DNA from 2 places in the Limosilactobacillus panis genome. Region 1 is predicted to be linked to the other one. Evidence: predicted binding sites of a transcription regulator. Region 1 holds the regulator's gene; the other holds the start of a gene.
What was found. The regulator CtsR, encoded in region 1, represses protease genes until heat stress. The targets are predictions, from matches to a motif close to TTGGTCAAAAAAGGTCAAANA.

Region 1 (15,299 bases):
CCATTTCAGCTTCATCGGTGTCCTTGAAGATCATCCCTTCTCCTTCACGACCCTTATCTTCAGTGGTCATGTAGTAGTTACCGATAACCATATCCTGTGATGGTGAAACAATTGGTTCCCCGTCACGAGGACTCAAAATGTGGTGAGCGGCCAGCATCAGCAGTCGTGCTTCCGCTTGCGCTTCATCGGACAATGGAACGTGGATGGCCATCTGGTCACCATCAAAGTCGGCGTTGTAGGCGGTACATACCAGTGGGTGTAACCGCATGGACTTACCGGAAACCAGGATTGGTTCAAAGGCCTGAATCCCTAACCGGTGCAAGGTAGGTGCCCGGTTCAATAGAACAGGGTGTTCCTTGATAACGTCTTCCAATACATCAAAGACATCGTCATCACGACGGTCAATCTTCCGCTTAGCGGCCTTAACGTTGGCAGAAAGCCCCCGCTTAACCAGTTCGTGCATGATAAATGGCTTGAACAGTTCCAGGGCCATTGGAACTGGCAGCCCCATTTGGTTCATCTTCAGGGATGGACCAACATCGATAACGGAACGACCGGAGTAGTCAACCCGCTTACCAAGCAGGTTTTGACGGAACCGCCCTTGCTTACCCTTCAGCAGGTGTGACAGAGATTTCAGTGGACGGTTACCAGGACCGGCTACCGGACGACCACGACGGCCGTTATCGATCAGTGCATCAACGGCTTCTTGCAGCATCCGCTTTTCGTTTTGAACGATGATTCCTGGTGCTTGTAGCTTCAACAGGCGCTTCAACCGGTTATTCCGGTTGATAACCCGCCGGTACAGGTCGTTCAAGTCAGAGGTAGCAAAGCGGCCACCTTCCAGTTGAACCATTGGCCGTAAGTCAGGTGGCATTACTGGGATAACGTCTAGAACCATCCATTCTGGCTTATTACCAGACTTGATGAAGGCTTCCAGGATGTCCAACCGCCGAATTGCCCGGGTCCGCTTTTGACCAGTGGCTTCCTTTAATTCTTCCTTTAATTCGGTTGCTTCCTTGTCCAGGTCCACGTCAGCAAGCAGCTTCTTGATGGCTGCCGCACCCATTTCAGCAGTGAAACGGTCACCAAATTCAGCCTTCTTATCACGGTATTCGGCTTCGGAAAGCAGTTGCTTCTTCTCCAGTGGGGTGTCACCCGGATCAAGAACAACGTAGGAAGCAAAGTAGATAATTTCTTCTAGGGAACGGGGACTCATGTCCAGGACCAAGCCCATCCGACTTGGAATCCCCTTGAAGTACCAGATGTGTGATACTGGGGCCGCTAACTCAATGTGGCCCATCCGTTCACGACGAACCTTTGAGCTGGTAACTTCAACCCCACAACGGTCACAAACCCGACCTTTGTAACGAACCCGCTTGTACTTACCACAGGCACACTCGTAGTCCTTAGTTGGGCCAAAGATTCGTTCATCAAACAGACCTTGCTTTTCTGGCTTCAAAGTCCGGTAGTTGATGGTTTCCGGCTTCTTTACTTCACCGTATGACCAACTACGGATCTTATCTGGTGATGCCAGACCGATCTGCATGCTTTCAAATTTATTGACATCAATCAAAGGATGTTCCTCCTTATTTCGTAATATATGAGCGAAGAACTATAAATTAATCTTGTTTGGTCTTATCTTCAGTCGAAGTGGATGTTGAAGAAGCCTTGTTTGCCGTCTTCTTGTCCTTGTTATCAGCGTTATGTTGCTCAGCGTACTTAGCCAATGCGTCGACACTAACAACTTCAGAATCATCTTCATCCATGTTCTTCAGTTGAATTTCCTTGTTATTACCGTCAAGAACTTTCATATCCAAGCCAAGAGCTTGTAATTCCTTAACCAAGACACGGAATGATTCTGGAACACCAGGCTTTGGAATTGATTCACCATTGATGATGGCATCGTAAGTCCGAACACGACCAACGGTATCATCAGACTTGTAAGTCAGGATTTCTTGAAGGGTGTAGGCAGCACCGTAAGCTTCAAGAGCCCAAACTTCCATTTCACCGAACCGCTGACCACCGAACTGTGCTTTACCACCCAATGGTTGCTGGGTAACCAGTGAGTAAGGACCAGTTGACCGGGCGTGAATCTTATCATCAACCATGTGGGCCAGCTTCAGGTAGTGCATGGAACCAACGGCAATCCGGTTTTCAAATGGTTCACCAGTCCGCCCATCATAAAGGATGGTCTTACCATCTTCTGGGAAACCAGCTTCACGAACGGCATCCCAAACATCCTTGTCGGTGGCACCATCAAATACTGGTGTTGCCATGTGGATACCTAAGCGCTTGGCAGCCATCCCCAAGTGCAATTCAAGCAGCTGTCCAATGTTCATACGACTTGGCACACCCATTGGACTCAACATGATATCAATTGGTGTTCCGTCTGGCATGTACGGCATATCTTCTTCAGGGATAACAATGGAAACCGTCCCCTTGTTACCGTGACGACCAGACATCTTGTCACCAACCTGAATCTTCCGCTTTTGGGCGATGTAAACCCGCACCATGGTGTTAACACCTGGTGACAGTTCGTCCCCGTTTTCACGGGTAAAGATCTTAACATCCTGGATAATTCCGCCACCACCGTGAGGAACACGGAGTGAGGTATCACGAACTTCACGCGACTTTTCACCAAAGATGGCGTGCAGCAGCCGTTCTTCAGCAGACAGTTCGGTCATTCCCTTAGGAGTAACCTTACCAACTAAGATGTCACCATCATGAACTTCGGCACCAACACGAACGATCCCGTCTTCATCAAGGTCCTTCAAGGCGTCATCACCGACGTTTGGGATTTCCCGGGTCATTTCTTCAGGACCAAGCTTGGTTTCCCGGGCTTCAGATTCATAAGATTCAATGTGAATGGACGTGTAAACATCATCCTTAACCAGCCGTTCACTAATGGCAATGGCATCTTCGAAGTTGTACCCTTGCCAAGTCATGAATGCAATCAATGGGTTTTGACCAAGAGCTAATTCCCCTTGTTCCATTGATGGACCATCAGCCAGTACGTCATCGGCATCCACATGTTCACCGACCTTAACAATTGGCCGTTGGTTATAGTTCTTACCACCGTTAGAACGACGGAACTTCATCAGCTTGTAAGTGTCTAATGAACCATCATCTTCACGAACACGAACTTCACGAGCATCAACGTATTCAACAGTACCAGGCTTCTTAGCAATCAGGGCAACCCCAGAGTCGTGAGCTGCTTTGTAGTCGATACCAGTACTTACCAGTGGTGCGTGTGGGTTAATCAACGGTACAGCTTGACGCTGCATGTTGGCACCCATCAGGGCACGGTTGGAGTCATCGTTTTCAAGGAATGGAATACATGCGGAAGCGACGGAAACAACTTGCTTAGGAGAAACGTCCATGTAGTCGACGTTTTCAACATTAGTTTCAACGTATTCATCCTTATCACGAGCCATAACCCGTTCGTCAACGAAGGAACCATCATCGTTCAATGGTGAGTTGGCCTGAGCGATAACATAATTATCTTCTTCGTCAGCAGTCAGGTAATCAATCTTGTCGGTAACCTTGTGCGTCTTCCAGGATACACGACGGTATGGTGTTTCAATGAAACCATACTTATTAACACGAGCGTATGAGGAAAGACTGTTGATCAAACCGATGTTAGGACCTTCTGGCGTTTCAATTGGACACATCCGGCCGTAGTGCGTGTAGTGCACATCACGAACTTCGTAACCAGCCCGGTCACGCGTCAAACCACCAGGTCCAAGGGCAGACAGACGACGCTTGTGGGTTAATTCACCCAGCGGGTTAGTTTGGTCCATGAATTGCGAAAGCTGGGAGGAACCAAAGAATTCCTTAATTGATGCAACCACGGGACGAATGTTGATCAGTTGTTGTGGAGTAACAGTGTCAGGGTCTTGGATAGACATCCGTTCACGAACAACCCGTTCCATCCGGGCAAGCCCAATCCGGAACTGGTTTTGCAGCAGTTCACCCACGGAACGAATCCGCCGGTTACCTAAGTGGTCGATATCATCCGTGCTCCCAATTCCTTCTTGCAAGTTGAAGAAGTAGTTCAAAGAAGCTAGAATATCTGCTGGTTCAATGTGCTTGTATTCCAACGGAATGTGGCCGTTACCAATAATTGGTACAACCCGGTCTGGGTCAGTCTTAGAGTAAACTAAGATTTTTTGCAGCTTAACGGGTTCCGTAACCACCGCTTCGTCAGATGGCGTGTAGGTAATCATCTTGAAGTCGTCGCGGTCAAGGTAAGGTTCCAACTTCTTGAGAGCTTCCTTGTCGACCGTGTCACCCTTTTGTGCCAGAACTTCACCGGTATCAGGATCAGCCAACGTTTCGGCAAGGGTTTGCCCTAACAGACGGTACTTCAGCATTAACTTCTTATTAGTCTTGTAACGACCAACCGGTGCCATGTCATAACGCTTTGGATCAAAGAAGCGGGCCGTCAGCAAGTTTCGTGCAGAATCGGCCGTCTTTGGTTCACCTGGACGCAGACGTTCGTAGATGTCTTTCAACGATTCTTCAACCCGTGAGTCTTCAGCGTTCTTGTGGACATCCTTATCCAGGGTCAGCGACAGAGTTTCACTGTCGCCACCAAACATATCAATAATTTCGTCATCAGAGCCAAAGCCAAGGGCCCGAACCAGTTCGGTCATTGGCAGCTTCCGGGTCCGGTCAATCCGGACGTAGGAAACGTTCTTGGCATCCGTCTCGTATTCCAGCCAGGCACCACGGTTTGGAATAAAGGTAGCGCCATAGTTTGGCCGACCATTTTTATCTGTTTCTTCATTATAATAGACACCAGGAGAACGAACTAATTGTGAAACAATAACCCGTTCGGCACCGTTAATAATGAAAGTCCCTTGGTCAGTCATCAGTGGGAAGTCACCAAAGAAGACATCCTGAGACTTGATTTCGCCGGTCTCGTGGTTGGTTAACCGCAAAGTAACGTGCAGGGGTGCTGAGTAGTTAGCATCGTGTTCGCGTGCTTCATCGACAGTGTACTTAGGTTCCAAAAGTTGATAATCAACGAATTCGAGGGAAAGCTTTCCTTGGAAATCGTCAATCGGCATAATATCATCAAACATTTCCCGCAGGCCCTTGTCCATGAACCAATTGTAAGAATCGGTTTGGATTTCAATCAGGTTAGGTAACTCGAGAACTTCCTTAATTCGGGAGTAACTACGACGGGTACGGTGTTTACCGTATTTTACTAAATGTCCGGCCAAACTGTTCACCTCTCTAATTTGTTGGGTGGGTTCATTCTAAATGTTACATTTTGATTACAATTGGGTCAAAATCCAACTTTTGGGCAAAAAAAATCCAAAAACAGTTTAAAAACTGTCTTTGGTTTTATTGCCAATCCCGATGGACAATAGATCACCGCGATTAGATGAACTCACAATTACATACTCTAATAGTATACTAACTGCCCCGTCACCTGTCAATGATTTGGTCTAAAAATATTAACACTTAGCTAAACCGTTAATGATGCAGTCTAAAATCAGCTTATCCCGTTGCTCCACCGTAATGGAATGACCACCGATTTGCTGATATGTACCAAAAATTGGAGAAAGACTAGCCAGGAACAACTCGGCGGCTTCCTTTGGTAAAAGGTCTGGTCGAAGCTTTACTGCTGGTTGCTTAAAATAGTCTCCAATTGGCTCCAGGTAATCCATGGTGAAAATCATATTCAACTTCTGCTGTGCACTTTTAGAAAGGAGCTGCATTGCTTGGTTGTATTGATCATAGATACTCAGTGGGTGGTGCTTCTTCAGGACCCGGACAATTTCAAAGAGTTGTTCTTCCGGCGTCAACTTGTGTTTACGCATGACCTTGTTAATCTCTTGACGAATTTTCCCCGATAATTTTGTCATGACATCCAGGTATAGAACCTCCTTATCACTAAAGTGGTGGTAAAGTGCCGGTTGGGTAATCCCAATCTGCTTAGCGATATTCCTTGTTGATGTTTCTCCAAAGCCATTTTGCAAGAATAACTTCGTTGCCGTTTTTAAAATCGCTTGACGGGTCTTTTCTAATTGCTCTGCCCTTTTCATCAAATTGCCTCCTCAAATTAGCTACTAACTATTATAGAACTAATATTTATCATCTGACAACTATTTTTGAACAAAAAATGCCTAAAATCCCTGTTATTAAAGGATTTTAGGCAATATCTTAGTGACTAATTTTTACTAATTTAGGGGTAGTGGACTGCTTATTCTTAACCTTAATCGTGATCTGACCCCGATGTGCACCCACGGTAACGGTGTCACCGCTGGTAATTTGGCCGTCAATCAGCGCCGTACTGAGGTCGTCTTCAATCTTATCCTGGATGGCCCGTCGTAATGGTCGGGCCCCATATTCGGGATCATAGCCAACGGTCGCAATCAAATCAACTGCTGCGGGAGTAACCCGGAGCTTGATTCCCTGTTCGGCAACCCGGTCACGAAGCTCATTGGTCATTAACTTGACGATTTGGTGTAACTCACCTTTATTTAAGGAGTGGAAGATAATCGTCTCGTCAATCCGGTTCAAGAATTCTGGCCGGAAGTGAAGCTTCAACTGCTGACGAATTGCTGCCGCCATTGCGTTGTAGTCCTGACTGATGTCTTTGGCGCCAAAGCCAACCTCCTTCTCATCCTGGAGCTGGGTGGCCCCCAGGTTAGAAGTCATAATAATGATGGTGTTGCGGAAGTCAATCCGTCGTCCCTTTGAATCCGTCAGGTAACCATCGTCTAGAACTTGGAGGAGGAGGTTGAAGACATCAGGGTGAGCTTTTTCTGCTTCATCGAGCAGGACAACGGAATACGGGTGTTGACGAACCTTTTCGGTTAACTGGCCGCCCTCGTCATAACCCACGTAACCAGGGGCAGCCCCAATCAACCGGCTGGTACTGTACTTTTCCATGTACTCGGACATGTCAATCCGGATCATGTTATCTTCGGAACCAAACATTGCCTCAGCAAGGGCTTTGGCTAGTTCAGTCTTCCCCACCCCAGTTGGCCCTAGGAACATGAAGGAGCCAATTGGCCGGTTAGGGTTCTTCAAGCCACTCCGCGCTCGCCGAATGGCCTTGGCAACGGCATCAACAGCCTCATCTTGGCCAATAACCCGCTTGTGAAGGACCTTTTCGAGATTAATTAAGCGGTCACTTTCACTCCGCTTAAGCTGTGTCAGTGGAACACCGGTCCATTCAGCAACTATTTTTGCAACATCTTCACCCGTGACCTTGAGGCGGTAATGTTGCTGACCATTACTCTGTCGACTGTCTTCTCGCTCCTCTTGCTGGTTTAACTTGGCACGGAGAGCAAGCTCGTTTTCCCGCAAGGCCGCAGCCTTATCAAAGTCCTGTTCCTCGATTGCGTCCTCCTTTTGTGCCTGGAGGTCAGTGATCCGGTCTGCTAGAGATGGCTGATGCTGCTTATTTTCCTCTGCGTTAATCCGCACCATGGCTGCCGATTCATCCATCAGGTCAATTGCCTTGTCTGGTAAAAAGCGGTCAGAGATGTAACGGTCGGAAAGCTTAACGGCCTGTTCGAGCGCATCATCAGTAATATTGGCATGGTGGTGAGCCTCATAGCGGGGCCGCAAGCCCTTCAGAATTGCCAAGGACTCTTCAGGTGTCGGTTCATCAATTTGGACGGTCGCAAACCGCCGTTCCAACGCCGCATCAGATTCAATATACTTCTGGTACTCATCAAGGGTCGTGGCCCCAATTGTTTGGAGTTGCCCCCGGGCCAGTGCCGGTTTAAGGATGTTGGAAGCATCAATGGCCCCCTCGGCACCACCGGCCCCGATAAGGGTATGTAATTCATCAATAAAGAGGATAACGTGGCCGTCTGCCTGAATTTCATCAATAACCTTTTTAAGACGGTTTTCGAATTCACCACGGTACTTGGTTCCAGCAACCAGTGAGCCCATATCCAAGACCATCAACCGCTTATTAGCCAGTTCAGACGGGACCAGGCCCTTAACCATCCGCTGAGCAAGGCCTTCCGCAATGGCGGTCTTACCAACCCCCGGTTCACCTATCAGAACCGGATTGTTCTTTGTCCGTCGGCTAAGAATCTGCTCAGTGCGCTTAATTTCTTTGTTTCGGCCAACAACGGGGTCGAGCTTATCTTCACGGGCCATGGCCGTCAGGTCCCGAGCCAGCTTATCAAGGGTTGGCGTTCCACTCTTACGGTTGGCAGTTACTGCCCGCCCCCGGCTGGCTTGATGGAGCTGACTCTCCGCTATGCCTAGCCGCCGAAGGGTAACCTTACGAACCTGGCGTGGCAAAACATCAAGGCTATACAGGATCCGTGATGAAAGGACACTCTCGTCCGCAATCAGCGCCAGCAAAATATGTTCGGTCCCAATCTTTAGGGCGTGCATCTGCTGAGCCTCTTGACCAGCAAGACTTAAAACCTGCTTGGCCTTCGGTGAGTACGGCAGGTAATCCGCCGGACCCAACTGGTCAAGGGTACCATAACCAATCAAACGTTCAATTTCTTCACGGATATCGTCGCTGGTAATTGAAAATTGTTCAAAAATTTTGTTCGCAATACCATCCTTGTTCATTGCAAGGGCTAATAGAAGGTGTTCTGTTCCTACCGCTTGGTGTTTAAAGTATTTAGCCTGCTCATGAGCAATCATTAAAACATGTTTGGCACTTGAGGTAAACATGTTATCCATTAGCAATCATCCCTTCTAACTTTCATACCGTAACCGGTTTAACAGTGAAACCAATACTCTCGCTCTCAGTTGAGCCTCAACTGTCGTGTTACCAACGTCCAAGGTCTGCTTAGAAAGAGCTACCAACATCAGGTCTCCTTCCCGCCGCGTAATTACTTTTTCGTCGTAGAGCGTCTGGACAATGGCAAAGGCGTCCCGTTCCCGGATTGAGTCACCAATTGCTTGGGTTAATGAGTTTAACACGTCAACGTTATCAAGTAAATTAACCCGCTCAATCCGGATATAGCCGCCACCTCCACGCTTACTCTTCACCAGGTAACCGTTCTGAATAGTAAACCGAGTCTTAATTACATAGTTAATCTGCGAGGGAACCACGTCAAAATGGTTAGCAATCTCTGACCGCCGAATCTCAATCTGTGCAGAGTTGCCGAGAATTTCTTTTAAATATGCTTCAATCACATCCGAAATGCTCTTATTTTCCATTTGTCCGCCCTCCATTTATTGACTAATCTTGACCATTATTTTATCATAAGTCACCTTTTTTTCCCATTTAAAACACTTGAAACAAAAAGAGACCGGCAATGCCAGTCTCTTTTGAAGGTCACGCATAACAACTCTCATAGCCTGATATGAACAATAACCGAGCCGTGCCCTGTCAATCATTGTTCTAAGTCTAATCCACTCAGTTGTTATGCGCTTTCTTATCATAAATTAATCAATGTTAAGTGTGATGCTTACTTTTCGAGAGAGAAGTCAACAACATTCCGACCAACAACCTTGTTGTCCTTCAGTTCTTGAATCATATCGTTGATTTCAGAAAGCTTCCGGGTGTGAACGATTGGGTGAACCTTACCTTCAGCACCGAATTGGAAACATTCAGCCAAGTCTTGACGGGTACCAACTAAGGAACCAGCGACGATAATCCCATCGAGAACCGTCTTAGCAATGTTCAACTTCATGTCACCTTGTGGAAGGGCAACCGCAACTAAGCGGCCGTCTGGACGAAGGGAGTTAATAGCTTGGTCAAAAGCAGCGGTAGTAACAGCAGTAACAACTGCGGCGTGGACACCGCCAACCTTTTCTTGGATTTGTTCATCAACATTGTTATCGTGACGGTTGATGCAAATTTCAGCACCATTTTCCTTAGCAGCCTTCAGCTTGTCTGGGTTACCATCAACGGCAATAACGTGAGCACCAAAGACGTTGTGGGCAAATTGGATACCGAGGTTACCAAGGCCACCAGCACCAACGATTGATACCCATTGACCAGGTTTGATGTCAGCAACCTTCAGTGCCTTGTACATAGTAACACCGGCACAAGTCAGCGAGGTAGCTTCAACAGGATCTAATCCTTCTGGAACCTTGACAGCGTAGTCAGCTGGAACGATACATTGTTGTGCCATTGCACCATCAGCTGTGTAACCAGCATTCAGGACGTTACGGCAAAGGGTTTCACGACCGGTCAGGCAGTATTCACAGTGGCCACAGCCCTTGAAGAACCAAGCGATTGATACCCGGTCCCCAACCTTCAAACTAGTAACGCCAGGAGCAACCTTTGATACACGGCCAACACCTTCGTGGCCAATAATCCGGCCTGGCTTCTTACCGAAGTCACCGGCAGCACAGTGCAGGTCAGTGTGGCAAAGGCCACAGTATTCCATATCAACTAAAGCTTCGCCAGGCTTCAAATCACGAAGCTTGACATCCTTAACAGTAACGTACCCATCTACTGGATCATTAATAACAGCAGCTTTCATAAGCTAAAATCTCCTTCTCAAAGACATGTTATACTTTTCACAATTATTATGATATCAGAACTAGTTTATTTTTTAAAGCCCGTTTTGAATAATTTTATTAATTTTAGTTAGCCGGATTTACAATCTAAGTGCAACATCATAAATTAAACAAAAAGGCCATGAAGACCTAAACTTAAATTGACCAAAAAATAAGAAAGGTGATCTTCATGACTCAGATTGATTCTAACATTCCTCGTCACTACCATCAACTAACTAGTGAGCAGCGTAGACAGATTGAGGCACTACATGATCTGAACTGGCCTAATGCCGCAATCGCCAGAAAGCTTCACTGTCATCGGTCAACGACGGGGCCATTTCTTCTTTAAGCTCCTAACCAAACAGCTGGGCAGCCAATTTAACGCGATGAGTGTGGACGAGTTTATTGGCCAGTTCAAGTTAAAGTTTCCTGACCAGTTTTGTCCGTCAACGCCAACTGTTTACCGCTATATTGACCAGGGACGGTTAGCCATTAAGAATCTTGATTTACCACAGAAGCTAAGTCGGCATCTAAAAAAGCACCATCGTTCCCACTCTCGGCAAGCAGTGAAGCGGCTGGGAGTTTCAATTGAAAAACGCCCGCAAAAGATTAATCAGCGCCAACGTCCTTTTGATTGGGAGGGGGGATTTAGTCAAGGGGGTTCGGCGGAAGAATCAACCAGCCCTGATGACCCTAACAGAACGCTTAACGCGCTTTGAGATTGTCATTAAGATTCCCAATTACCGAGCAGGAACCTGTCGTCAAGAGCTTCAGAAGGTGATTAATTACCATCCAAACTGGTTTAACTCGATCACTTTTGATAATGGTGCCGAATTCTCTACATTGGCTAAAATTAGACATGCCAAGATTTACTTCGCTCACCCGTACTCACCTTGGGAACGCGGAAGCAATGAAAACAATAATGGACTGCTTCGTCAATTCTATCCCAAGGGCCAACCCATTAAGCAATCCCTTCTCTACCTCTACCAAGCAGTCCAAGCCCCGCAAGCTTCTTCACTACCACACCGCTCAACAATGTTTTCATCAATATTTAGCTTCATAGCCATGTTGCACTTGAGTTGACAATTCGGGTTTACAAATCAACTAAGAAAATAGCTCTAGTTATTTAAAAACATGATATACTGAAGTCATTCTAAGGCGGTCGCTCTAATTGACAGAGCGCTTAAAAGTCCCTTAGTAACCTAATTTTTTCAATTTCTGTAATTGATAGGTTACTAAGGGACTTTTTATTTATCTGGCAGATTGCAAGAAATAACTTGAACGAATTTAGTGACGTAGATTAAGCAAGAAGATCTCAATTGGTGTATGCCAATTACTTACCCTAATCAAACGCGCAACGTTTTCCGCAGTTTGGGCAATATCATTAGGGGCATCACAAAGAGCCTGTTTTAATGACTTCGCGCCAGCAGGAGTTGCAAAAATCGCATCAATTGCACCTGTCGTATAAAGGCTATTACCCCCCCTACCGATATTACCAGCTAAGACAATCACCGGTGCTTTGGGGGCAACACTCTTGCATGCCTTTGCAACGCCATAGGGGGTCTTGCCAAATTTGGTCTGGAAGTCAATCCCCCCTTCACCGGTAAAAACAAAATCAGCATCAGCAGCTTTTTTCTTTTAATTTTGTAGCGGCAATTACCAAATCTACGCCATGCTGCATCTGAGCATTGGTAAACACTAACAGTCCTGCCCCAAGTCCACCAGCTGCTCCGGCCCCGGCGAGCTTCTCAACTGATTGACCGGTCCTTCTGGTAATCACTTCGGCATAGTGGTGAAGGTTTCGATCAAGAATTTTTACCATTTCCGGAGTTGCTCCTTTTTGGGGGCCGAAAATAGGCGCGGTGCCCTTGGGACCAGTCAATGGGTTCGTGACGTCTGAGGCAATCGCAATTGTTGCTTTAGCGATACGTGGATCAACCTGTGAAGTATCGATCTGCGCTAGTTCAGCTAGCGCCCCACCACCAAACCCAATTGGTTGTCCGTCAGCTTTCAGGAGTCGGGCACCAAGAGCCTGGGCCATCCCGGCACCACCATCGACGGTTGCGCTCCCACCAATTCCAATAATAATTTTCTTGGCTCCCCGTTTAATAGCATTAAGGATCAGTTCACCCGTACCATAGGTGGTTGTAACAAGGGGATTCGCTGTTTTAGCATTGATAAACTGAATCCCGCTCGCGGCCGCCATTTCAATAACCGCTGTCTCGCCATCCCCAAGTAATCCATAGTCCGCATCAACTAAATGATTAAGGGGGTTATGAACTTTTGCGGTAACCAGTTTTCCTGCAGTAGCGTCAACCAGGGACTGGACCGTCCCTTCACCACCATCAGCCATAGGGACTAAAACGTATTCAGCATCTGGATAAACTCTTTTGATCCCCCTAGCCATTGCCTTGGCGGCTTCTTTAGCGGTCAGGCCGCCTTTAAAAGAGTCTGGAGCAATTATAAATTTCGTGGCATATTCCTTCTTCCTTCTACATTAAATCTATGAAGTCGTCCAGCGCTACCGCATCGCTGTCAATCATTATCCACCCTTTCTTTTCGAATTAGCAAATTCTCCCTAACGCTTCTTCAAAAATTGGTAACCATTTTTGCTGGTAACCGGCGCGGGTTGGATGAATTGAATCAGCCATGTATAGTGAAGCCTCACCATGCGGTACTTCCTCATTATGGTAAAGGTCAATGATTGTAAAATGCCATTTGGCCTGCAGCTCAAAGAGACGGTTAACCATTTGCGCATAAAGTTCGTTATCAAAGCAGGGATTAGTGTATATAAATACTGGGACGTGCCAACATACTCTTACATAATTGAGAATATATTCAATGGCTCCTGTAATTGTTTTAACATCGTACTGATCACTACAACTAATCTTACCAAGCAGATTAGGGGCCTTTTTAGCGTCATTTGTAGATAGCTGTAAGACGAAGGCATCCAGTTTTGCTGCCTTGTCGATACTGCGCAGACGGGCAACATAGGAATCATGGGGGAAGAAGGTGTTTTGGTCTACTAACGTTGTTCCAGAGACCGCCTCCTTAATCGCCAGTATGCCATCCCTTTTGGCTAAATAATCGACGAAGGATTCGCCAAGGGCACCATAGCCAAAGGTCACGGAGCTCCCCAGAAAAGCAATCCGCTTGCCTTTTAAAACTGACGGCACCGTTTTAGTAGCGTTGACACCATACTGGGCAGCGTTTCCAGAAAGACGTCTTAGGCCATCAAGGGTGTGAACAAATTGAGGACTTATGCTGCCAAACTTAGCAATCTCGTCTTTGACCTCGTCAAGAGCATACCTCGATAAGTCATTTTCTGTTTTTAATTTTACTAAGATGTCTTGCATGTTTAACCTCTTTTTTTCATATCACAAACTAGGGTAATAGTCCCGCCACCTTGTCGCCAAGGGTCGGATAAATTGCTAGTATTCTCTTCCGGTATTCTTCCCCGCTGATTTTCAAGCCGATAATTGGCAAAAAGTTATTAATATCATCGGCCGCATAATCGCCAATTTCGCTTACACCCACTAGTTGCTGGCCCTTAAATACCAGTGTTAAGGTGCTAACCTGGTCATTTTGTCCGGCGTATAAGCTCCCGTATTTGAGGGGAACCATTTTGACCCGATAGTCAGCATTATCAGCGACATCATCAGCATTAACTCCCACCCGGGCAACTTCGGGAAAGGTAAAGGCTGCCTGCCCAATTGTTGGGTAAACTATTTCCTGGCTAGTCTTACCAGTTAAGTAGTCAAAGAGGTAGTGACCCTCAAATTCAGCTACTGGGGTTAACTTCGGCTGCTTACGGCTCACGACATCCCCAATGGCGTAAACGCCATCGACACTCGTCATCAAGTGCTCATCAACTTTAATCCCGTGGCGATCATGTTCAATTCCGGTGTTTGCTAACGCTAGTCTTTCAACATTTGGGTGCCGTCCCGTGGCATCAAGAATATAGTCAGTTTTAACGGACCCCTGGTTGGTGACAATTTTCAAGCCAGCCGCGGTTTGACTAACCGCTTTAGTGACAGTATTAAATCTAAATTGGATTCCCCGGTCTTGCATTGCTTCAACCAGTGCCCGATCCTCAACCGCAGTAAATTCACGGAGAACCCGGTCAGAATGAACAATCACGGTTACATCAGCTCCAGCTGCAGCGACCAGGGTTGCTAATTCAAGGCCGACAAAACCTGCTCCAATAACAGCAATGCGCTTGGGAAGTTGCTTAAGGGATAGCAGGTCGTAACTCGTGTGCAAATATTTCTTCCCAGGGATGTCGAGAATATTCGGTGCTTGCCCTGTAGCAATAATAATGTGATTAGCCTGATATTGGTAACCATTGACCATAATGGTATGGTCATCAACAAAGTGGGCATAGCCATCCTCAATATCGTGATTACGCTTAATAATTTCCCGCGTCTCAGCTGGCCACGGATTAAAACGTGCCAGTTTAGTCCGCATCAGCGCTTGCCAATCTAGCTGTGCCGGCTGACCGATACCATGATTAAGAAGCTGTTGAGATTGCAGGACAGTTCGGACTGCTCCTTCAAGGAAAATCTTCGGTTCACAACCATAGTTAGGGCAAGTCCCCCCATATTCAAAGCCCTCAATCACTAATACCTTATGACTAGTTCTTGCCAATAGGTTGGCCATTTTATAAGCAGCGGGGCCAGAGCCAATTAAGATTTCGTCATACTTCTTCATACTAATCCCTCCTCAATTAATTAGGCCTAGTGTATCTTATATTATTTGCTGGGTACAAAGATTTGCTTACTTAATTGGTGGCCGACATAGAATACAGAATCCCGCTTTTATTTCAATTCGAACGCTTTTTAATTCTAACG
Region 2 (15,299 bases), 130 kb from region 1:
TTACCTTCCGCATGGGCTGCGTCAATCACCCGCTTGACGGTCCGCAGCACAGCCGGGTGGAGTTCCTGGTAGAGGTAGGCGACTCTGGCATTCCCCCGGTCAGCCGCAAAGAGGTACTGAATCAGGTCATTGCTGCCGATGCTAAAGAAATCAACGTCCTGGGCGAAGAGGTCGGCCATCATTGCCACCGACGGAATTTCCAGCATCATCCCCACCTCGATGTTGTCGGCAACCGGCACCCCGGATTTTTCCAAGGATGCCTTCTCCTCATCTAAGATCTGCCGCGCCTGGCGGAATTCCTCAATCGTGGCCACCATTGGGAACATGATGGCTAACCGTCCATAGACCGACGCCCGGAGCATCGCCCGCAATTGGGGACGCAGGATCTCCGGCTTAGCCAAGCCAATCCGAATGGCCCGAAAACCCAGGTAAGGGTTGGCCTCGTGCGGGAGAGGTACCATCTCCAAGCGCTTATCACCGCCCACATCCAAGGTCCGGGTAACCACCCGGTGCTGGTTCATCGCGGCTACGAACTGCTTGTAGGCACTAAACTGCTGGTCCTCACCCGGCAGCTTAGTCTGGTTCATATACAAAAACTCAGTCCGCAAAAGGCCAATTCCCTCGGCCCCATTGTTCTGAGCATCTTGGATGTCCGCAAGCGTACCAACGTTGGCCGCAACCTCAAAGTGACGACCATCCTGGCTGATGGTTTCCTGGTTCCGCAACGCACCCCAGGCCTCTTGCTCTCGGGCAAACCTGCCGGCAAGGAGGCGGTACTTTTCAAGCTCGCCTTCCGACGGATTAACGACCACCTTGCCGTGAATACCGTCAACCACCAGGAGGTCTCCATCCTTAATCGCCGCCGTGGCCTTCTTCGTTCCGACAACCACCGGCAGGGAAAGGGTCTTACTCATGATTGTGAAATGGGAGGTCCGCCCCCCGGTATCCGTGACCAGGCCCGCGACGTAGCGCCGGTCAAACTGGGCCGTATCCGTTGGGGTGATGTTATTAGCCACGATAATTGCCCGGTGGTCGAGTTGCTTGGGATTCGGGAGTTTAACGCCAAGGAGGTGGCTCAACAGGCGCTTGGCTAGGTCACGCATTGCCATCCCCCGCGCCTGAAGGTAGTCATTATCATTTAGGCGTTCAAAGATGGCCATGTAGTGATCCGCCACCTTTTGGACCGCCCACTCCGCCGTAATCTGCTCGCTGACGATGTGTTGTTCAATTGAATCAAATAAAACGGGGTCGTCCAGCATTGCCAGTTGTGTATCAACAACCGTTGCCGCCCGCTGACCAAGGCGCCGGTGGGCCTGGTCACGGATTGCATGCAGTTCTTGGCGGCTTAACGCAAAAGAATCATGAAGCCTGGCGACCTCATGATTCTTATCACTAATATGCTGTTTTTGAACCGGAAGTTCTGACCCCACTAATAGGTAAGCAGGCGCAATCGCAATCCCACTGCTGGCTGCTAACCCATTAAGCAGCAAAGACATTAGTCAGTCAATCCTTCCTTCTTCATGGTTTCAGCAACGGCATCTAAAGCATCCTTTTCATCGTCACCACTAGCCGTGATCGTAACCTTAGCATTTTGACCAACACCAAGAGACATAACACCCATGATGGACTTCAAGTTAACGCTCTTGCCTTCATATGACAATGTTACATCAGAAGCAAACTTTGAAGCAGCTTGAACCAGGATGGTTGCTGGACGTGCATGAATACCAGTTTCAGCAGTAATTGTAAAATCGCGTTTTTCCATTTTTAATCAGTCTCCTTCGAGCAGATTTACTTTTACCAGTGCTTATTTTAGCACTGATACACCTCGATAGATATATTTTAGCAATTGTAAGCGGTAAATACAAGGTGGTCAAAGGGCATCTTACCGTTTAATCATCCGGTAAATTATCTTGCCACCAATGTGGGCCTGCCCCGTAATCTGGGTCCGGTACGGGTAGGCATGATAGATTCGTTGGAACTCCTGAAAGTTATCAGGGCCAATCTCAAACTGGTCAATTTTGCCGGCGCGCAGTTCGTCAAGCTCCTGCTTAAAATCACGTTCTGCCAAGCGTTCCCACCTCCAAATATGATTTCTATTCCTATTATACACACCCGGTCCCTAATTTTAGCAAACAATTACAAAGAGTGCTAAAATGAAACGTGATCAATCCTTACTTTTTCTAAAGGGCAGTCATATTTCTTGCACAGCGATAAAAAGTAAGTATAATGTAATCAATGGTCAAGAAAGGTCAAACATACTTTGACCATATTTTTCAGGGAGGTACTAATAATAGATGCTTTGTCAAAATTGTCATCGGAATCCAGCGACGATCCACTTACAAATGAGTTTTAACGGTCAGCGGATTCAAGTTGACCTCTGCCAAGAATGCTATCAAAAATTACAAAACTTACAAGCAAATATGATGAACGGGGGTAACGGAATGAATAACTTCGGTTTTGGAAACCTCGAAGACTTTATGAACGCAATGAACAACATGCAAGGCCAAGCCGCGAGCGCTAATGGTCAAAATGCCAATACCCAAAACCAACGCCGGGGTGGCGGCCGTAATGGCAAGGGAATCCTCGGCCAATACGGCATTAACATGACCGACCTGGCCCGCCAAGGCAAGATTGACCCAGTGATCGGCCGGGATAAGGAAATCAACCGGGTCATTGAAATTTTGAACCGGCGGACAAAGAACAACCCAGTTCTGATTGGTGAAGCCGGGGTTGGTAAGACGGCTGTTGTTGAAGGGCTCGCCCAATCCATTGTTTCTGGTCAAGTGCCAGAGAAGCTGGCTAACAAGGAAATTATCCGCTTGGATGTTGTATCCCTTGTTCAAGGGACCGGAATCCGGGGCCAATTCGAACAACGGATGCAACAATTAATGAAGGAAGTTCAAAAGAACAAGAACATTATCCTCTTCATCGACGAAATCCACGAAATCATGGGCGCCGGAAATGCTGAGGGTGGCATGGACGCCGGAAACGTCTTGAAACCGGCCCTCGCTCGTGGTGACTTCCAGCTGATTGGGGCCACGACCTTAAACGAATACCGGAAGATTGAAAAGGATGCCGCCCTCGCCCGACGGTTCCAACCAGTCCAAGTTGACGAACCAACTGTTGAAGAAACTATCCAGATCTTGAACGGAATCAAGGGTCGCTACCAGGACTACCACCACGTCAAGTACACTAACGCGGCAATTGTGGCAGCAGCCAAGCTTTCTGACCGCTACATCCAAGACCGCTTCCTGCCGGACAAGGCGATTGACCTGATGGACGAGGCCGGTTCGCGGAAGAACCTGACCTTAAAGACGGCCGATCCTAACATGATTGAAAACGAGATCCATACTGCCGAGGCTCACAAGCAACAGGCGGTTGACAATCAGGACTACGAAAAGGCTGCCTTCTACCGTGACCAGGTTACCCGCCTGGAAAAGGCCAAGAAGGATGCCGAAGAAAATCACACTGAAGAATCAGCAACGGTTACCGATAAGGACATGCAAAAGATTGTTGAAGAAAAGACCAACATCCCCGTTGGTGACCTTCAGCAACAAGAAGAAAACCAGCTCCGCGACTTAGATAAGAAGCTTGAGGCCCACGTTATTGGTCAAAACCAAGCCGTGGACAAGATCGCCCGGGCCATTCGCCGGAACCGGATTGGCCTGAACAAGTCCGGCCGGCCAATTGGTTCCTTCCTATTCGTTGGCCCTACCGGGGTCGGGAAGACCGAAACCGCCAAGCAACTGGCCAAGCAGCTCTTTGGTTCCAAGGATGCCATGATTCGGTTCGACATGTCCGAATACATGGACAAGACTTCCACTTCCAAGCTGATTGGGGCCGCTCCTGGTTACGTTGGTTACGAAGAAGCTGGTCAACTGACCGAACAAGTTCGGCGTCACCCTTACAGCCTGATCCTGTTGGATGAAGTTGAAAAGGCCCACCCGGACGTTATGCACATGTTCCTGCAGATCCTTGATGATGGTCGCCTGACCGATTCGCAAGGACGGACCGTCAGCTTCAAGGACACGATCATCATCATGACCTCGAACGCCGGGACCGGGGATGCCGTTGCTAGTGTTGGTTTTGGTGCCGAGGCATCTGGCTCGACCCACTCAATCATCGACAAGCTGACCAACTACTTCAAGCCCGAATTTCTGAACCGGTTCGACGACATCGTTCAGTTCAACGCCCTGACTAAGGACGACCTGATGAAGATCGTCAACCTGATGATCACCGACGTTAACACAATGTTGGCTGACCGGAAGCTCCACATTGATGTGCCAAAGGACGTCGCTGAAAAGCTGGTCGACCTGGGCTATGATCCAAAGATGGGTGCCCGTCCACTACGCCGGGTAATCCAAGAGCAGATTGAGGACCGGATTGCCGATTACGTTCTCGACCACAACGATGCCCACAAGCTGGCTGCCAAGTTAGACGATGACGGTAACATTACCGTTGTGGCGGCAGATGACACCGCTGCCCCTGCTCCAGAAATAGAAGAAGATAAGTAATAGATATCCGAAAAAGCTGGAGAGAAGAAATTCTCTCCAGCTTTTTTATGTCTCAATATAAAGCCAAACGCCGACGGACCTCCAGGACCGGGTAGGCAATCAGTGGGACCGCAAATGCTGCGAGAACCAGTTCCGCCACCCCATTGGTCGCCATGATTACCTCCAACGTTGGCAGGAGGTGGGCAACGTTAACCCCGTAAGCATGGGCAACTGCTGGCGTCCGGTAAAAAACGGCCACCATCCCCAAGACCAAAACAGTGTTGGTCAGACTCCCCACAATTCCGGCAGCAACCATTGCAACCTTATTTAACTTGGGCCAGTAACTAATGCCCCGGTAAACGGCACCCGCCACCAGGCCAATCATGATCCGCGGCAGAACCGATACCAGGGGGTTCACAAAGACGAGGGGCGCCAGCGGACTAGACGGGGCCACGAAGGCGCGGACCCAGGTAAGGAGCCCCCAGGTACCGCCGATAATGGCTCCATCGACGGGCCCCATAACAATTGCCACGATGATCACGGTCACGTGCATGGTCGTGATACTAAGCGGGCCCAGGGGAATATTACCAAAGAATGGCACAAAGTCTTGGATTAGAATAATTGCAATGAAAATCGCCCGGAGTGTGGTCCGGTGAATCTGCCAGTGTCTCATTTTTCACCCTACCTATCTATTGAATGCCCTAATTTTAACAGTTTGCTAAAGGAATAACCAGATATATACCAAAGGCGCGGCGGGTCCTGCAAAATGCGGTATAATATGATTAATAGATTCTGATAATGGGGTGGAAACATGCTAGGACATTTTAAGACTGGAAACCCAGTTTGGGTTTACTACATTGATATTGATAGTGGAGAAAATATCATGGCCCCCCAACTTTTGCGCGGGATTCAGGGCTGCAAGTACCACATCGATAAGAAAGAGTTCCCCCACTACCGCTTCATAAAGATGGAAGGACAAGCTAACGGAACTTTTGACATGCAGCGCCGTGACGTCAAGCTTTACTACCGGAAACAAAGCTGGCAAAACGTCGAGGACATTAACATCTACCTCCAAATCGACCAAACCACCAAAGTCTATGATACGGTCAACGGGATGCCAATCAACGACCCTGTTCCGGCAGGAATCGTTGTTAAGGCCTTCCACCGGGTTGATGCCGAGAGTGGTGACACCTGGTACGAGTTGGGCGCTGGCCAATGGGTCAAGTACGAGAACATGCGGGTCGTCAACGACCCCTTCACGGATGAGAAAATTCCTTCCCCCATTGCTGATAATCTGACCATCATGCCCCTCAAGGATGTGCAGGGAACCATTGACTACCTCCCTGGCAAAGCAGCCGATGTTTTCGATGCACCATACGGAAAAAAGATTGACACAATTAAAGATGGCAAACGCATCCAGATTACCGGGCAGCTCAACGATAACGGTGAAATCACCTGGTACCAAATTGGTAAGAACAGGTTCATCACCGGCAACTACGTCATTGTGGATGGACAAGACGAATAAAAAAGGACTTTAGCAATTCGGGATTATACGCCGAACGCTAAAGTTCTTTTTTTACTCCTTCTTTTCTTCCGTGACCGGGTGCTCAATTCGGTAGATGTCAAAGAAGTACTCGCAGACGGTCTTCACCACCGCGTAGGCCGGGATACAGAGAATCATCCCCGCCACCCCCGCGATGTGACCAGCCGCCAACAACAACAAGATGATGGTCAACGGGTGAATCTTGAGGGACTTCCCGATAATGTTTGGATAAATTACGTTCCCGTCAATCTGCTGGACGATAATCACGACAATGATCACCAGAATCAACTTCTTAGGGGCCATGGTCAGGGAAACGAACAGGGCCGGAGCAATTCCAATGTAAGGTCCGATGTAGGGAATAATATTGCAGAGGCCGGCAACGATTCCCAGGACCAGAGCTAGGGGCTGTTTGATAATCATGTAACCGATGGAGGTAAAGACGGCCACGAACAAACATTCAATTACCTGACCGGCAATGTAGGAAGACAAGGTGTTGTTCATCTTGCTCAGCAGCTCATCGACTTCCTTAGCATGGTGCGGTGAGAGCCACTTCTGAATGCTCGGGGCCAGCTTGTCACCATCTTTGAGCATGTAGAAAAGCATTACCGGGACCGTAATGGTCACAATCGTGATGTTGGTAACGGCACCAACGATGTCGCCAACCCGACTGCTCAGCCCTTTCAAGATGATCTGGGCGTACTTAGCAAGCTGGTGGTCAAATTGCCGGTAGTAAGATGACAGGTCGACATTCTTCAAAAAGGAGTGCTGGACCGTGTCGTTAAGGAGCTTTTGCACCCCACTCACCGTCTGTGGCAAGTGGGTCACCAGGGTGGTGATTTCCTTAACGACCGGAGGAATCAGGACTGCCAGGCCTCCTGCAATAATAAGGATGAGGACGACCACCAGTAGCAGGCTGGCGATTCCCTTATTCATTTTAAAGCGGCCTAGTTTGACCTTCATGATTAGTTTTAAGATTGGGTTCAACATGTAATATAGGAAGCCCGACAGGATCAGTGGTACAAAGACAACCGAGATAAATGTAAAGAACGGCCGGAAGATAAACTGAATTTTGGTACAGACAAAGATTAAGGTCGCAATTACCAGGAGCGTTAACGGCCAAAAGAGCCAACGATTAAACTTTTTATCCACAATGTTCCCTCATTTCTAATTAAGTACCCCAACATCATATAGCTTTTTGCCGTAAAAAGATAGGCACCCATCCCCGATTTCAGTTCGTAATATTTTTGGTAACTTTTTTATTTCTGCCCCCCTTTCACCACGTCAAGCCCACCAGCACCACATTTAGCACCGGTCTAGTAAGCGGTAAGATTAAGATAAAGTGACATTTTATTGACTAAAAGGTTACATAAATGTTTCAAGTATGTTACAATATTTATATCGAAAGAGATACGAACATTGCTAATCAACATTGTGGAAGGGGTGCTTTTATTATGAAGTTAAACAAGAAAGTATTAAATGGTTCGTTAGTTGTCTTACTTGCTTTAGGTCTGGGTGGTTGCGCTGCCAATAGTGCAACTAGTACGCATAAGACCCACGAAGCAAGCAGTGAGCAAGTGGTTAAGCAAAGCAGCCACAAAAAGGCCAACAAGACTTCTGCCAAGACGGATGTTAAGTACGCTGCTGAAAAGAACTCGACTTCTGCTAATAGCACTTCTTTAATTGTCACCAGCAACAGCCAAGTTGCAGTAAGCTCTAGCATGACGACCGCTAACCACAACGGTCAAGTTGCCACCAACAATACGGCGGCATCGACAGTTGCTCCAGCAAAGACCGCTGAAACACCTGCTACTAATGTTAAACAAAACCAACCAATCCAACTGGGCTTAGGTGATGTTGCAACCTGGACCGATGCCAAGGGTGTTACCCACCACGTTGACAGTGACGGGATGGACCGTTACACCACCAAGGGCAGCAGCCAGGTTCAGTACCAAGACTGGTCTGGTCAATTACCAAACAATGCTGTTGTTAGTCACCATTAATTAAAACTAAATAATAGCATTCCACAAAAGCGGGTTCCTATTTTCGTAGGAGCCCGCTTTTGTGCGCTATTGAATATTCATTTTACCAATTGGAAAGTCATAGTCGACGTAGTCCTGGTTAGCATTACTCGTCAGTGAGTAGCGGCTAATCAACGTGTAGTCATCACCAGGGCGGAGACCGATGACCGTCCACTGGACATTAAAGCCAGACTGACCGGCAGCCGGATACTGGTTACCAACCGCCCTAGCAACATCCAGCCGTTCCAGCCCCGTTTGTTGATAAGTCAAGGTGTGGCGGCTAACCTCCCTGCCCAGGGTGTTGTCGAACAAGATCAGGGTATGAACCGGGTTGACCATCCGCGTGGCGTGCCAGCCAGCCGCCGTCACCGTGTACTGACCAGCGCCAGCCGGTTGGACAGTCCATTTATCTAGGTTCCCCGCTTCATTGCCGTTCTCTAGCACCTTTGACGGGTACCAGTAGTCAGTGTACTGGCTACCGTTCCCGTTGCCATTTCCCGTGGCCGAACTCGAGTAGCGACTGATAACCACGTACTGGTGGCCGGGAACGATCTGGGCGTCCTTCAGGTCCAGACTCAGGTTGAAGCCGGACTGACCAGTACCGGTAATTCCCGGGTAAACCCGTTGGACATCGGGCCGGGCAACGTTATCGACGTTAAAGGAGGCCACCTGGCGGTTAGCTGTGCTGTCGTAGAGAATAATGAAGCGGTGCTGCTCAAATTGGGAGACCGCGTTGGCATGCCAACCGGCGATATTGAGCTTGACGCCACTAATGCTGAAGTTATCCAGGTGGCCAAGGTTAGCGTAGTTACCTTCCGTCAGTGGTGCAAAGTAGTAGTCCACCGCATTGCTGTTTCCCGCCGGGTCATCTGTATAACGGCTGAGGACCTGGATACGCTGGTTAAAGTTCAGCTTATCAACGGCGAAGCGGACGTCAAAGCCCGACTTGGCGGCCCGGTCAACGTCCGGGTAAACATTGGCGACGTCGGCTCGGTTGACTCCATCAGTGACGAGCTGCCGGGCCACCTCCCGGCCGTTGTTGAGGACGATGATGTAGTGGTAAGGGCGGTTGGCGGCCTTGTTGGTGGCGTGCCAACCGGTCAGGTGCAGCTGACCATCAGTGACCTTCGCCTGGTCGAGGCAGGCCCGGTTAGCCTGGTCCACGGCAACCGGGGCAAACCAGTAGTCCACATAGCCCGCGTTTCCCGCGGCGTCACTACTGTAACGACTGATCAGCTGAACCGCAGTCGTGTTGGCTAAGGCATTGCCTAAGTCAATCTTGACTGAGAATCCTGAGTGGACAGCGTTATAGACGTTGTGGGCGGCCCGCACGTCTTCTCGGGTGACCGGATTAACCAGGGTCCGGCCGAGCTCGTGGCCATTCTGGTCGAGGGCGATAATGTAGTGGTAGGCCCGCCCCTGACTGGCGTTGGTAGCGTGCCAACCCGTCGCAATAATCGCCCCATCCGTTGTCAGATGAGCCCCATCAATGTAGGCGTAATTGCCGTTGTCGTTTTGGTCCCAGTTCCCGACCACCGTGCCGGCATTGCTGTAGTTATTGGCGTTGAAATCGGTCCCGGATGTCCAAACGTAGTGCATGTCGATGTTTTCCAGCTGGAACTTGAAAGTTATCCCGTTGGCATACCGCCCGGTCCCGGTACCATAGGTCAGTGATGGGTACAGGGCCATGGCCGTCACCGGCTGGTTGACGGTCAGGAAGTTTTGGGCATGACCGAAATTATCGGCCGCGTCGTTAAAGAGCATCCCCATCACCCCGTAGAAGATTGACGCCCGGAGATCATCCATGGTTGTGATGGTAAAGAGCGGCACGGCGCTATTGTCCACAAAATCGCGCCCTTTGGCCTCCGCAAACGGTCGGGCCCGTAAGCCCGAAACGTTATCAATGTAGATCTGCTGGGCCGCAATGTTTTCCGACCGACCGTTTAGAATGGCAAAGTCGTGCCAGCCCCCGTTGAGCAGGGACTCGTTCTTGGCCTGGTACTGGAGGGCAACGTTACGGGTCTCATTGATGGTCCCCTCGTTTTGGACGAACGGTTCTTGACCAAACTCTGACCGGACCTTGTTCACCAGACTGAGGCCATACTGGTTCATCTCGGCAACCTGGTCGGACGTCAGGTTGTTAACGTCGACCTTCTCCTGGGCCGCGGTGGAATCCGACTGGTAGTCGTTGCTGTACAATCCCTGCTGGGCCTGCTTTCCCAGGGCCTGAGCGGCGGCGGAACTATTGACGTTGCGGACGGCATCCAGGGTGTAGCCAGCGGGGATGTTAATGTTCTGGGTCGCCTGGACCTGACTTAAGTTATCTGAATAGAGCTGAACATAATTCGGCGTGGTGGCCGTACTTGTCTGCGTAGTCGCCGGCGTCATCGTGGCGGTCGTGGTATCGGCCTTGACGTTTTGTCCGGCAATCACCAAACCGGCAACGGTTGTGATCGCTGCCAGTGCTGTAACATGCGCAATACTTGCTTTCATGCATTAATTCCTCCTCATTTTCATAAACTATATTTTAACCCCAATCCGCAAAAAAGGACCGTGACACGCACAAATGTCATGGTCCTTTAATCTGTTAGCAATATTTCGTAACTTAACCCCGGTTGCGGATGACCGTCTGCGGGTTGAGCCAGGTTCCACTACCCGTGGCCTGGTTCGGGTCGGTCCAACTTGGCTGGAAGGAGTGGGCCAGGTCAACACCGTAGTTGGGACTGGTGTTGATGCCGAGGTGAAGGTGGTCAGTGTTCCGGTAACCGATGACCTGTCCCGGATAGATGATCTGGTTCCGGTTAACGGTGATCTGGTTCCGGTTGCTGAAGGCCTCTTGGTAGACGTAGAGGTAGCGACCATCGTAGACGATGGCGTACCACCACATGATCTGTCCCTTGTCGTCACGGCAGGTGTTGACGTCTAAGACCTTTCCACCGTGAACGGCGTGAACTGCGGAGCCAGGATGGTCATAGGCCCCGAAGTCCAGGCCGTCGTGGAAGCCATTCTTCCGTGGGTAGGAGGAGTAACCAAAGGCCTGACCTGAGGCAAAGTAACCTTCCCCATCGGCAGGGAATGGCCAGGACCAGCCATCGTTTTGTGGCAGGGCCCGGGCAATCCCGTTAGTGCCGAAGTCGTAGCAGTGACCATCGACATAGTTGATCCCGGTGTACATCTGACCGTGAAGCTGGTCGTTGTAAACCCAGAGGTCATCGGGGTTCGGTTGGTTTTCGTAACCATCGGAGAAGTAGTAGCGGTTGTTGTTGATCGTCCGCCAGCCGGTTGCCACCTGTCCCCGGTCAGGGTCGTAGTAGACCGTCCCGCCGTTGAGGTGCTGGAAACCGGAGTTGATACTGACCATTGGGGAAACGAAATCAACGGCGTTACCGTTACCGGCGGCATCGTCGGTGTAGCGGTGGATAACTTTGATTCCCCAGTGGTTCATGGCCGCGCTAACCGGGAGCGTGGCGGCGAAGCCAGACTGGCCGGCATTACCGATCCACGGGGCCTGGCTGGCGCCCGCACCTGATGACTGGTTTGAATTGGTGTTGTTCAGGGCCCGGCGGTAGAATTCGTGCCCATCGGCCCCAATGACGATCAGGTACTGGTAAGGACGGTTGGCCGTAGCCATGGCGGCGTGCCAACCATTGATGCTGATGGTGTTGGCACTGCTGTTGTAGCTGACGGTTGCGGCCCCGGCGTTGGTTGCATAATCGCGGGTCCGGATGTCCGTGTAGTTGCTATTGCCATCGGCGGAAGCGGCCAGCCGGAGGATGAAGCTCAATTGACCGTTCGTCAGTTGGTTGGCGGGGACGGGGATATCAACGGCAAAGCCACTATTAGCACTCTGGTAAATCTGTGGATACTTAGCCGCCACATCATTACGACTGGCAAAGTTGATCCTGCTCCGACCGACCTCTTTCCCGTTGTACAGGGCGATGACAAAGCCGTTTGGTTGGCTCAGCCGTTGGTCACTGGCCAGCCAGCCGGTCACGTGGAGGGTATTACCGTTCTGACTGATGGAATCGACTGCGGAGGCGGACTGGTTCAGAGTTACCGGGCCAAGCCACATGTCTTGGCAAGCACCACTGCCACCATTCCCCTGGGCGGAGTTCGAGTAGCGGCTGACAATCGAGTAGGAGTGACCAGGGGTCAGGTTAACCTGACCCAAATCGGCTTGGAAGCCGGATTCGTCGGCGGTAACAACCTGGGGGTAGACCTTGGCAACGTCGTCACGGCTGACCGAACTAGTAACCCGCTGGGCGGCCACTTGGGTCCGGGTTGTATTATCAAATACAATCAGGAAGTGGTAAGGCGCCGCCACCGCAAAGTCGTTGGCGTTCCAGCCGGTAACGGACAGGTGACCATTGCTGATGTTAAAGGAGTCCAGGCTCCCCTGGTTAGAGGTCGTCAGTGGCAACCACTTGTCAGTGTAGCGACCGTCCCCACCATTACCGTTGGCACTAGTCGAGTAACGAAGGACAATGGCGTACTGGTGGCCGCTGACGATATTATTACTTACCGGCAGAGTGGCGGTAAAACCAGAGTCGGCGGCGTTGTATGCAGCCAATCCCCGGGCAATTGCGGGAGTGGCTGCCGACTGCGTCTTTGCCGCGGCCACTTGACGGATGGCCGTCGTGTCAAAGAGGATGATGTAGTGGTTGGTCTCACCATAAGCCGCATCGGCCGCGTGGTAACCGTTGATGGTGAGCTGACCGTTCTCGTTCTTGATGCTGGTAATACCGGCCATGTTGGCGTTGAAGCTAATTGGTGCGAACCAGTAGTCGGTGTAGTTCTCGTTGGCGTCCTTGGTGGCGCTGTAACGGGAAATGACCCGGATCTGGCCCTCAACCATGCCCGCCTTTAACGGCATGGAAAGGGACCAGCCGGAGTTGGTGGCGTCGTACAGGTTCTCAAAGGACAGGGCAACATCAGGACGGGCAATGTTGGTGACCTGTTGCCGGGCGATTTCGTGCCCCTGGTCATCCAAGACAATGATGGTGTGGTATGGACGGCCCTCTTCACCAGAGGTGGCGTGCCAGCCGGCAAGGTTCAACTTACCGTTGGCGATTGATGCCGAATCTAGGTTGGCGCGGTTGGTGTGGTCCGCTTGAACCGGTGTAAACCAGAAGTCGACGTGGTTCCCTTCCCCACCCTTGTCATCGGAGCTGTAGCGGGAAATAACCTGCAGCTGGTCGTTGAGCCAGCGGCTATCGTTGCCAAAGTCGTGGTCAAAGGACCAGCCAGAGTTGGCGGAGTTGTAAATATTACCGTAGGCCCGGGCAACGTCGGGACGGGCAGTGGTATTTACCTTTTGCCGGTAAAGTTCGGTGTGCTGGGTTTGGTCGTAGATGATGATCCAGTGGCTTTGGTCCTGGTAACTGGCGTTGGTAGCGTTCCAACCACTGGCCTGGAAGTGGCCGTTGGCAAAGGACCAGCCGTCTAGGTGCCCTTCGTTGTTTTGGTCAAAGGTAATTGGTGCGTACCAGTAATCAGCGCCATCGTTAGCGGCCTGGTCCCCACTGTAGCGGCTGACAATTTGAAGCGAGTGGTTGACCCAGTCAGCAGAATTGATCTTAAAGGATGCGGACCAACCAGAGTTGCCGGCACCAGCCACGTTCGGATAGGTCTGGGCAACGTCGGGACGCTGGACTGGTTGAACGGTTTGGCGACCCAGCTCGTGGTTAGTGGTGTGATCAAGAACGATGATCGTGTGGTAAGTATGGTTCTGGGCGCTGCCGTTGGCGTTCCAGCCACTGATGTTGAGCTGGCCATTGCTGATGGTAGCTGAATCAAGGCTGGCGTAGTTGCCGCGGTCGGCGTTGGTCGTCTGAACAGGAGTAACGTTGTTTTCCTGGGCGGCGAAGGCCTGTTGCGTGGTGGCCGAAGCTGGGGCCTGGTTAGCTGTTGCCGTCGTTTGGTGAGCAGCTGAGACGGCGGTTGCCTGGTCAGCGGTTGAAGTTGGCTGAGTGGCATCGGCGTGCGCAGCCTGCTGGTACAGTGCCAATACGGTCCCGCAAACGGTCAGGGTCAAGCCCGCCATTGCAAGACGCTTTGCACGGTTCAAATGCAAATACTGTTCCATTATGGATTCTCCCTCAAATATATAGATTCTCGGTTTCTTATTATACCATTCGGGTAATAAATGAATTTGTTTTTTTTAGTTTATTTATATGGCCTATAACAATAGGTAAAAAATGTAGGGAAACTGCCAATTGTAAACCGGCGTTCTCCTACATTTTAATTCTGCCCTCTACAAATATACACTAACTACCCAAAATACTAATCCATAATGGGACAAGTCTTAAATTACCATTTGTTATTTGCCAATACATTACAAATACATTGATTACTGCCATGCTGATTATCAGCATATTTATATACTTATACTTCCGACTTTCAACTATTTTTCGTAACATGAATAGAACCATAATAACCAATACAGTTGCCATCACAGAGAAGGTTCGTGTTGCAGAAACATAATTAGTAGCGGAAAAGCCTAACGCCACTCGTGATAACAATGCCCCAAAGAAAGATGCTAATAAGATAAAGTAATTATCTAGTTTCATCTTATAACTATAGTTAAAAAGCAGTAGAGCAATGAAAATAACATAAACAATAAAAGATAATAGACATCTTTTCGAGTAAATGGTATCAGGAGTAAATAATCCTTCTTTCGGAAAGACAAATAGTTTTGAAAGGCCTTCAGAATGTGTAATGTTAAAGATATCAAAAAGGATTGAATAGGTTCCCCATATTATTAAAGTCAAAAATGAAGTAATTACATACGGCTTTAATAGTCTATCCTTTTTGACTTGTTTAATATAAAAGATCTGAAACTTGAAAGCCCTGAATTGCAATGAAATCATTGTGGTTCAGGGCTTTTGGACGAAAAAAATAAAAAACGCAAGAACTCTTACGCTATACTTTAAGTGTCAAAATCAAAGTAGAAAAGAGTCTTGCGCTATGCAAATTATAAACCATTTCAGTACTGAAAACGATTCTCAAAACATTATTTCTCACTTCTTAAGCCTAATTGGTCTAGCTAAGCTAACTCACAGGGTGAATTTTAAGCGTCACTCATTATGTTCATTGAAAATGATCGTAGCTTGGTTAATGACAGCTCATTTTGAGCGTCTTTCGATCAATCGTGCTCATCCAGATTGCCATTTTACCCCAAGAACGGCACGGAATGTTTTGAATGATGGCCGTATTAACTGGCAGAAATTAGTCTGTTTAGTAGCG

Region 2: a site for CtsR is predicted at 2,236-2,256, ahead of KZE55_RS07220 (ATP-dependent Clp protease ATP-binding subunit). Genes of this name have one in related genera too.

What each region holds. Positions count from the first base shown of each region.
Region 1 is NZ_CP081855.1:1,606,908-1,622,206, forward strand. It holds gene rpoC (DNA-directed RNA polymerase subunit beta') at 1-1,573, opposite strand, end outside; gene rpoB (DNA-directed RNA polymerase subunit beta) at 1,620-5,237, opposite strand; gene KZE55_RS07815 (TetR/AcrR family transcriptional regulator) at 5,466-6,056, opposite strand; gene KZE55_RS07820 (ATP-dependent Clp protease ATP-binding subunit) at 6,175-8,676, opposite strand; gene KZE55_RS07825 (CtsR family transcriptional regulator) at 8,692-9,159, opposite strand; gene adhP (alcohol dehydrogenase AdhP) at 9,411-10,433, opposite strand; partial or broken gene KZE55_RS10540 (IS30 family transposase) at 10,640-11,512, shown strand; partial or broken gene KZE55_RS07840 (glycerate kinase family protein) at 11,737-12,913, opposite strand; gene KZE55_RS07845 (SGNH/GDSL hydrolase family protein) at 13,014-13,805, opposite strand; gene KZE55_RS07850 (dihydrolipoyl dehydrogenase family protein) at 13,834-15,159, opposite strand.
Region 2 is NZ_CP081855.1:1,480,559-1,495,857, forward strand. It holds gene ptsP (phosphoenolpyruvate--protein phosphotransferase) at 1-1,496, opposite strand, end outside; gene KZE55_RS07210 (phosphocarrier protein HPr) at 1,496-1,762, opposite strand; gene KZE55_RS07215 (hypothetical protein) at 1,883-2,068, opposite strand; gene KZE55_RS07220 (ATP-dependent Clp protease ATP-binding subunit) at 2,295-4,514, shown strand; gene KZE55_RS07225 (ECF transporter S component) at 4,567-5,166, opposite strand; gene KZE55_RS07230 (MucBP domain-containing protein) at 5,305-6,018, shown strand; gene KZE55_RS07235 (AI-2E family transporter) at 6,070-7,185, opposite strand; gene KZE55_RS07240 (hypothetical protein) at 7,488-8,036, shown strand; gene KZE55_RS07245 (SEC10/PgrA surface exclusion domain-containing protein) at 8,103-10,547, opposite strand; gene KZE55_RS07250 (M23 family metallopeptidase) at 10,660-14,139, opposite strand; gene KZE55_RS07255 (IS4 family transposase) at 15,021-15,299, shown strand, end outside.